One region of the Novosphingobium sp. MBES04 genome, then DNA from elsewhere that is predicted to be linked to it. Evidence: predicted binding sites of a transcription regulator. Region 1 holds the regulator's gene; each other region holds the start of a gene.
What was found. The regulator LexA, encoded in region 1, represses DNA repair genes until DNA is damaged. The targets are predictions, from matches to a motif close to GTTCCNCNCTTGTTCT.

Region 1 (2,199 bases):
TGCCGGAGGATTCTGGCTGGCCCTTTTGGTCGGAAAGGCGCGTCTACTGGGCGCTCTCCCCTGCGTCGTGGGCTCTCTTGTCCTCTATAATCAGGCACCGCCTGATCTGCTGATCGCCGGGGATGGCCGCAACGTAGGCGTTGTGGAGCGGACGGCCGGGCGTGATGCGCCAAGGCTGCTGCTGCTGCGCGACACGCGCAGTGACTATGTGCGTGACAATTTCCAGGAGAATGCGGGGCTGCGCGGGGAGGCGATCTACCTCCCCGATCATCCGGGCGCGCGCTGTAACGCCGATTTCTGTTCGATCACCTTGCAGATGCGGGAGCGTGCAGCGACCGTGTTGTTGTCGAGGAGCCGGGACATCGTACCCGAAAGAGAACTGGCCGCCGCCTGTGACCGGGCTGACATCGTGATTTCGGATCGCTGGCTGCCGCGGGCATGCCGGCCGCGCTGGTTCAAGGCTGACCGGGGGACGCTCAGCCAGACAGGAGGCCTGAGCGTTGATCTGTCGCGCGGCGCGGTGCGCAATGTCGCGCAGGGGCAGGGCAGGCATGGATGGTGGCGTGGACGGAAAGGACAGATGTCCCTGCAGGACCTCATCCCGCCCATGCCATCACCGTCGTCTCCGGATCGTTAGCGCGCGTGGCGCTGCGATCCGGTTGGCTCAGTGGAAGTAGCGACGCAGGAGGCCTGCGAGCTTGCCCTGCACCTTGATCTCGTCGGCCGCATAGATCTGCGGTTCATAGGCCGCGTTGGCCGGGTCGAGACGGATCATGCCGTTTTCACGGCGCAGGTACTTGAGCGTCGCTTCCTCGCCGCGCACGAGAGCGACCACGATTTCGCCATCGTTGGCGATTTCGGTGCGCTTCACGAGGGCGAAGTCGCCGTCGAGAATGCCCGCTTCGATCATCGAATCGCCTGAGACCTCCAGCGCATAGTGTTCACCCGCGCCCAGAAGCGCGGCGGGAACGGGCAGGATCGCCTGGTCCTCCAGCGCTTCGATCGGGACGCCCGCGGCGATGCGTCCGTGCAAGGGGATCTCGATCACATCGGGCGCCGATGCGGGAGCCGCGGCCTCGGGCTTGGTGAAAGGAATGACATTCGATCCGGCAGCAGGGGCCGCCTGGCCACCTTCGTCGGCGCGGCGCAGCACTTCGAGCGCGCGGGCGCGGTTGGGCAGGCGGCGAATGAAGCCGCGTTCCTCGAGCGCGGAGATCAGTCGGTGCACGCCCGACTTGGACTTGAGGTCCAGCGCGTCCTTCATTTCTTCGAAGCTGGGCGAAATGCCGGTTTCGTCAAGCCGGGTCTGGATGAACCGGAGCAATTCGTGCTGCTTGCGGGTCAACATGTTCGCTGCCTCTTTCCTGCGCGTGCCGCACACGGAAATTCGGCTTCCCGCGCATCAGCTGTTCTTCTTGATGTTCCACTTGTGAACATTTTGAGAACAATTAAGCAACAGAATTTCCCACGTCAAGCGATACCGCCATTCTGGAGTATGTAGATGCGCACGTTTGCGCCAGACGGTGTTTCCGGTCCGTTCGCAGGACGGTCGATAAGGACATTGCTCCCCGCCAACGCCCCCAGGGCGCCGCTGTCCTGAACGCGCACGGCCCGCACGCATTCTCCGTCCCACGTCCCGCGCAGGAACTCGCGGCGCGCACCTGTTGCGGGAAGGTCGCCCTCGAGCCGGGTGGTCACGGCCATGGGCGTGGGGTCGATCGCGCCCATCAGACGGCGCAGCAGCGGGAGCAGGAAGTGGTACCCCGTAACGAGCGCGGAGACCGGATTTCCGGGCAGCCCGATGATGATCTGGCGGCGCTGGGAGCGGGGGCGGGTGGCGACGAGGAGCGGCTTGCCGGGCTTGATCGCGATGCGCCAGAAGTCGAGCTTCGCGCCCCAGGCTTCGAGCGCGGGGCGGATGAGGTCGTGGTCGCCAACGGACGCGCCGCCGCTGGTGACGATGACGTCGGCATGGGCGGCCTCGTCGAAGGCGCCGAGCAGCGCGTCGAGCGTATCTCCGACCGGGCCGATGCGGCGTGTCTGGACTGCGAGCCCGGCGACCATTGCCTCCAGCATGGCGCCATTGCTCGCCGGAATCTGGTGCGTGGCGCAGTTCTCCGGGTCGGAGGAGAGCTCATCGCCGCTGTCGATGATCGCGACTTCGGGGGCGCGGAAGACGGGCAGGTGCCTGTGCCCGGC
Region 2 (2,199 bases), on a different contig from region 1:
GGCGCTTCCCCAGTCCAGGGCGCTGGTCTTGTCGGCGAACAGCCCGGAGATATCGGTACGGGTAAGATGGCGTCCCGAAGCGAGTAGTTCGGCAACTCGGGTGCCGATAGCGTAGGCCAAAGGCATTGACGGCAACTGCTCGCCGGCGGGAAACAGGTCTGATTGAAACATGGCAATTCGTCCTCCTGATGAAGGCATCGGGACACGCCCTCTGCCGGTTCAGGAATTCGAGAAGCCCTCTCTCCTCTACCGCGCCGCTTTGCGTCGCAGCCATGCTGTAAGTTCATCGTTCCAGTCGGTGTCGCGTGAGGATGGTTTGCGAACGTGGATCGTCCGCCCTTCGCGGGCATAAGCGGCCAGGCCACGCGACGCGGCCAGCTCGCCGCCAGCATCGTGATCGACGAAGAGGTGAAGCTCGGTCACGCTCGCAGGCACGCTGACGAGACCGAAGCGCTCATTGCCCAGGGTCGCCCAGACGGGAGTGCCGGTGAGAGCATAGGCCGACATCGCGCTCTCGACCCCCTCGGCAAGGCCAAGCTTGCCGGAAACTGGAGCGAAGAGACGAACAGCAGCTTTACCGAGCGCGCCGAGCGCGCGTTTCGGCTTTTCGAAAGCGGCCTTGCCTGAAGCCTCGCTCGACAGAAACGTGCGGTGGATGGCGATCGGGCCCTCGTCGAGGCTGACTGCCGCGATCATGGCGGGCAGAAAGCGGGCCCGTCCTTTCGGGCCAAGCGGCGTTCGTGGATGGAAGCGGAGCGCCGGAGATGCGGCGAGGATGCCGCGGCTTTCAAGATATGCCTTTGCCGGACTGGCACGCAGTGGCTGTGCATCGCGCCAGATCCTCAGCGCTACCGCCGAGGGTTTGCGGGTGCTGGTCGATTCGGGTTCGTTGGTGGTCGCAGAACCTGAAAAAAGCGCCGGTGCCTCGAAGCCTTCACGCGCCAGAGCAGCCAGCACGCTCTGCTGATCGCATCCCGCGAAACAGTGGAAGAGGATGGCCTGTCGGCCGAGCGACACACCGAGTGACGGCGTGCGGTCATCATGCGCGGGGCAACAGGCCATGCCCTTTGTGCCGGACCATTTGCCCCCTCGCGATTCGCAAATGCGACGGGCGGTCTCGGCAAGCGACCGGTTGGGATGAGTTTGGACAGACAGGGACATGCGAGCTCCTCAGCATGCAAAGTGGCCCCCTCAACAGCGCTCCTCTCCTCTCCCAAAGGCAGGCCTTCGCGGCTTTCCTACAGGCACATGTTCTTTTTATGTTCTCTTTCGATTCGAATCAATGGAGCACAAGTCGAGATGAACTGCCTCAATTGTCTGCCCGCGCTAGCGGTCGCCTGTCTGGGGATGATCGCGACCTCCTCACAGCAAGTTCGCGCCCAGGATTTCACCTTGTTCGAGCACGCGATCGTTCCGCCGAAGACGGACCAGCAGCCGGCAAGGGAATATCTTCCTGCAATCTACCAGGCCGAGCCGGCAAACGTGTCCTACCGGGAAGGCTTGTATATGGCGGCGATAGCGAGGCTGAACGCCGTTACGGGCTTCCGACCAACCTGCTTCGTGCTCTTATCTGGGCTGAGTCCCGCTTCAATCCGATGGCTGTGAGTCCAGCCGGTGCTGCCGGGCTGGCTCAGCTTATGCCGGCCACGGCGCGAGAACTGGGCGTCCGGAACCGTCATGACCCTCTTGCTTCGATCGACGGTGGCGCCCGGTACCTTCGCGATATGTTGGACCGGTTCGACGCAGTCCACCTGGCCTTGGCTGCTTACAATGCTGGCCCAGGTGCCGTCTCCCGATCACGCGGCATTCCCAACAATGGTGAAACGCCGCAATATGTCCGGTCTGTGTTGGGACGTTGGCAGGCAATTGGTACGTACAATTGACGAAACTACCTGATTTCCGGCTATTGTCTGAAATCATGTGCCGGAATGAAGACGGACAACGCCAGTGAATGAGACCCCCGGTGAGCCGTTCGACTTTCGCAAGGCGTTGAAGGCACAAAAGCGCCGGAAGCTGAGAAAGGAGATCGCGTTGGGTATGGGAGCATTCGCGATCGTATTTGCTGGAGGGCTGCTGGCACTCAACTGGCCAGTCCATGATGCCAGCCTTGCTAACGACGATCAGCAGCCTCAGGCTTTATTCCAGCAAGCAAGCTCCCCACAATTCGACATCTGCGGATCCATCCGGCGCACATGCGTC
Region 3 (2,199 bases), 820 kb from region 1:
CCGCTCCCCGACCAGGTCCCGGGGGACGATCACCCGGCCGTCCACGAACTGCGCGAGCATGCGCTGTGGTCCGAAGCGCAGGTCTGGTGCAGTCCGGAGCGCCACGGCCAGATCACCGGCATCATGAAGACGCAGATCGATCACCTGCCGCTGGCGTTCAAGGGCCTGCGCCCTACGCAAGGGCGCGCGCTGGCCGTCATGCAGGTCAGCGCCGGCTCGCAATCGTTCAACTCGATCAACACCTTGCGCGTGCTGGGGCGCTGGATGCGGATGTTCACCATCCCCAACCAGTCCTCGGTCGCCAAGGCCTACGAGGAGTTCGACGAGGCGGGCCGGATGACCCCGTCGAGCTACTACGACCGCATCGTCGACGTCATGGAGGAACTGGTGCGCTTCACCGTCCTCCTGCGCCCCCACGCCGAACAACTTGTCGACCGCTACTCGGAGCGCAAGGACAAGGATCAACCGGTCGAAACGCATGTCGAGAAGGCCGGGTTGGCCTGAGGCTGGAGAGAAAGAAATTCAGTCCGAGGGCCATCGCCCTCGGGCTCCCCGAACTGTCGAGCCACCTTACGCGCGCACCGCGGCGTGAGAGAGGTGAGGTCGCCCGTTCTGGGGTCCAAGGGGCGATGGCCCCTTGAATTGGCACTTTCTTCTTTGCGGTTAGCCGTTGGACGGATGGACAATGTCGTCTTGCCGTCCTTCCGCCCTCTAGGTAACCTTGCTCAGTATTCGGGTTCTCGGGCACGTTCCAGGCCCGATGCCCCATGCGCTGGGGAACCGCAGGGCCCTCAAGGCATTGCGCTTGGGGCCCGCGGACATATCTAGGGGGCCAATCTGCGCGCCGGACGCTTGAACGACGCGAACAAATCTGGAACATAGGCCCCCATGAGTCTGACCCACATCACCGTGCGCGGTGCGCGCGAGCATAACCTCAAGGGCTTCGATATCGCGCTGCCGCGCGACAAGCTGATCGTCATCACCGGGCTTTCGGGGTCGGGCAAGTCGAGCCTCGCCTTCGACACGATCTACGCCGAAGGCCAGCGCCGCTACGTCGAGAGCCTCTCGGCCTACGCGCGCCAGTTCCTTGAAATGATGCAGAAGCCCGATGTGGAGCACATCGACGGCCTCAGCCCTGCCATTTCCATCGAGCAGAAGACGACGAGCCGCAACCCGCGCTCGACCGTCGCCACCGTGACCGAGATCTGGGACTACATGCGCCTGCTCTGGGCGCGCGTGGGTGTGCCCTATTCGCCCGCAACCGGCCTTCCCATCGAGGCGCAGACCGTCTCCAACATGGTCGACCGGGTGATGGAGCTGCCCGAGGGCACGCGCCTTTACCTGCTGGCCCCCGTCGTGCGCGGCCGCAAGGGCGAGTACCGCAAGGAACTGGCCGAGTGGCAGAAGGCGGGCTTTACCCGCGTGCGCATCGACGGCGAACTCTACGCCATCGAGGACGCGCCCGCGCTCGACAAGAAGTACAAGCACGACATCGAGGTCGTGGTGGACCGCATCGCGGTCAAGGACGGTATCCAGACGCGCCTGGCCGACAGCTTCGAGCAGGCGCTCAAGCTGGCCGAGGGGCTTGCCTATGTCGATCTTGCCGATGGCGTGGTGCCGGGGCGTGAGGACGAGGCCGAGGCCGCGAAGGGCACCAAGGGCAAGAAGAACCTGAAGGGCGCAGGGCTTCCGGCCAACCGCATCGTCTTTTCGGAAAAGTTCGCCTGTCCGGTCTCGGGCTTCACCATCGAAGAGATCGAGCCGCGCCTGTTCTCCTTCAACGCGCCGCAGGGGGCGTGCCCGGCCTGTGACGGTCTGGGCGAGAAGATGGAGTTCGACCCCCAGCTCGTCGTCCCCAACGAGGGGCTGACGCTCAAGCAGGGCGCGCTCGTGCCCTGGGCCAAGTCGAACCCGCCGTCCCCTTACTACATGCAGGTGCTGGCCAGCCTGGCCGACCACTTCGGATTCGATCTCACCACGCCCTGGCAGGACCTGCCGAGCGAGGTGCGCATCGTCATCCTCTACGGCACGGCCGGATCGCCGGTGCCGCTCACCTTCAAGGACGGGCGCAAGGAATACACCGTGACCAAGCCCTTCGAGGGCGTGATCGGCAACCTCAACCGCCGCCTTGTCCAGACCGACAGCACGCTGATGCGCGAGGAACTCCAGCGCTTCCAGACCGCGCAGCCCTGCGAGGTG
Region 4 (2,199 bases), 410 kb from region 1:
CGCATCGGCCTTCCTTTCGGCCACGGTATCCTCGGAGCCACAGCCGGCCAGCGCCGCAACCAGCGCCAGCCCCATCCATCTTGCGTGCATCACTTTCGCCCGAACAGTTTCTCGATATCTGCGTGAGCCAGCTTAACCCAAGTCAACCTAAGAAACTCGGCTCCAAAGCACCGATTTCCGCCGTTTTTTGAGCAACCTGCACTCGGTGGTTAGGATGAGAACGGTTTGCCCTGATCGGTGTTCCCATACCCGCAGCGCCATGCCACCAGTTCATCTACGACCCTAACTTTACAGCTTTTTCGTGGGCAACTGCATGGCATGTCCGCTGCGGGATTTCTTGGCCTCAGCCGCAGCCCTACGCTTCCTGCCATTCACGCCGAAATAGCATTCTGGATCATGGGCGGGCGCATACTCACCGCACACATCGCAACGAAAATCGTCTTTTCCCATGTAGCCTCCTATACGGTGATACCGCGCTTCCGAGCACGCTCAGCCAGCTTGGCAAAGGTGCCGCCAACAACCCGGCCAAAATGGCGACACCAAGCAGCAAGGAACGCCCTCTCCTCGTCGTCGCGCTTTGCCTTGGAAAGGATGATCGCAATCCGCCATGCGTAGTAGGGCGGGACGATCAAGCCGGTGGCAAACCAATGGTCCAGCGCCTCATGAACAATTTCGATCTGCCGGGGCAGGTCATTGTCAATCGCGCGAAGCTCTGCCCGGAACTCTGCCTCCGGTTGGTTCAAAATCGATAGGTCAGGGCGCTCCGCCTTTATGAAGTCGCCGATTTCCTTCGCCGTGTTGATCTCGTCGGCCATCGCAATGGCCTTCTGGATCATCTGCTCAGTATGAGCGCGATAGATGTCGCTCGACCGCTCCTGACTGAGCGGGGTAGTCTCATTCAATCGGCGGATCAGTCCATCAAGCTCGGCGTCCATTCTTCCCCCTACCGAAGTTCACTGACCCCATAACATCCAACCCATTACAGTGGCAGCTTTAGTTGCTCGATGTCAGCCTCTGGCTGGAAAAGCTTCTCGTAGACATGCCGTCCACGCTCCTGACGAGCATCGTCCCGCAAGCGATATGACGAGACGGTCAGCGCCACCTTGGCCCAACCGGGCGCTTTCGAGAGCATCGGCTATGGAATTGGGGGTGATAACCATAGGCAGAACATTAAAAGAACATTGGATGCCGATTAAGCGGCTATGAGATCGACTTATCGGTTTGCATGTGGCGCACAAACACCAGATATGGTGCAAATCAACGCAAGAAAGCGTAATATACGGGGGTGCGAATTTGCCATCAAGGCAAGGCAAGTTGACAGGTAAAGCCAAGACCTGTCACATAGTCCGAAGGACTTCGCCGTCCGTATATCCCACCACCGGAACAATCTTGAATGCTCGCAAATTTTTTTTGCGCGAGGAAGGATTCCGATGGACCGATATCAAGCCTCAGTTCTCAACGAGATTACGAAACGGGGTGGCCCCGGCTGGACCATCCTCGCCTTGATGATCATGCACCGTTGGTCGATTGCGACGGCGATTGGCGGACCTGTGTCGGCGCTGATCGCCACGAAGGCATTAGGTGTCTGGTGACCAGATACCGAAGCCTGTCTTGGTCCTTTTTTCTGGCGCTGGCGGTTTGCCATCGGATGCTTCCTCCGTGGGAGTTGCACGCAAATAGGGATCGTGGCTTCGCCTGCGGCGAGAAGACCGCAGACGCCTATTTGAATTTGCTCACCCCTTCGGCGTCACCGTCCTGATCTCACGGATTGAGACCGCAAGCGTATCGAACCTGTCGTTGATCATGTCAGCGAGTTTGTCCTGACCGCGTTCTACACGCTCGATGGCTTTGTCGAACGATTGGACGGCGCTTTCGAATTTGACGATGCGCTCGACCTGAGCCGTAGACTGGTTTTCGATGGCGTCCATGCGGGCTGTCTGGTTTTTCAGAGTATACTTGAGGTCGGAGTTCTCTCGGCGGACATCGACGACATCGCGGGCGACATCGCGAGTGATCGCGCGCACAATGATGCCGCAAGCCGCCGAAATCGTGCCAAGTGCCGCCGCCCACTCCACGAGCGATGTCATCTCGAAATTCATTCCGGTGCCTTCCCGGAAGTCGGCACCACCGCGCCAAGCACGCCGAGCGCCGCGACCGCCAAGCACCACGGATGCGGCAATGCCGCTGCGCCCATCACGC

Region 2: the regulator LexA is predicted to act here: its motif matches at 1,251-1,266, upstream of MBENS4_RS24555 (DUF7146 domain-containing protein).
Region 3: the regulator LexA is predicted to act here: its motif matches at 863-878, upstream of uvrA (excinuclease ABC subunit UvrA).
Region 4: the regulator LexA is predicted to act here: its motif matches at 1,165-1,180, upstream of MBENS4_RS27655 (DUF6771 family protein).

The regions. Positions count from the first base shown of each region.
Region 1 covers NZ_DF850489.1:848,460-850,658, forward strand. The annotation lists gene MBENS4_RS17660 (ComEC/Rec2 family competence protein) at 1-637, shown strand, start outside; gene lexA (transcriptional repressor LexA) at 665-1,348, opposite strand; gene MBENS4_RS17670 (molybdopterin molybdotransferase MoeA) at 1,471-2,199, opposite strand, start outside.
Region 2 covers NZ_DF850488.1:665,995-668,193, forward strand. The annotation lists partial or broken gene MBENS4_RS03015 (strawberry notch-like NTP hydrolase domain-containing protein) at 1-171, opposite strand, end outside; gene MBENS4_RS24555 (DUF7146 domain-containing protein) at 247-1,161, opposite strand; partial or broken gene MBENS4_RS03025 (lytic transglycosylase domain-containing protein) at 1,300-1,883, shown strand; gene MBENS4_RS26335 (thermonuclease family protein) at 1,948-2,199, shown strand, end outside.
Region 3 covers NZ_DF850489.1:27,548-29,746, forward strand. The annotation lists gene arsH (arsenical resistance protein ArsH) at 1-504, shown strand, start outside; gene uvrA (excinuclease ABC subunit UvrA) at 889-2,199, shown strand, end outside.
Region 4 covers NZ_DF850489.1:1,256,678-1,258,876, forward strand. The annotation lists gene MBENS4_RS19350 (hypothetical protein) at 1-90, opposite strand, end outside; gene MBENS4_RS19355 (hypothetical protein) at 459-935, opposite strand; gene MBENS4_RS27655 (DUF6771 family protein) at 980-1,132, opposite strand; gene MBENS4_RS25940 (hypothetical protein) at 1,431-1,592, shown strand; gene MBENS4_RS19360 (hypothetical protein) at 1,734-2,199, opposite strand, start outside.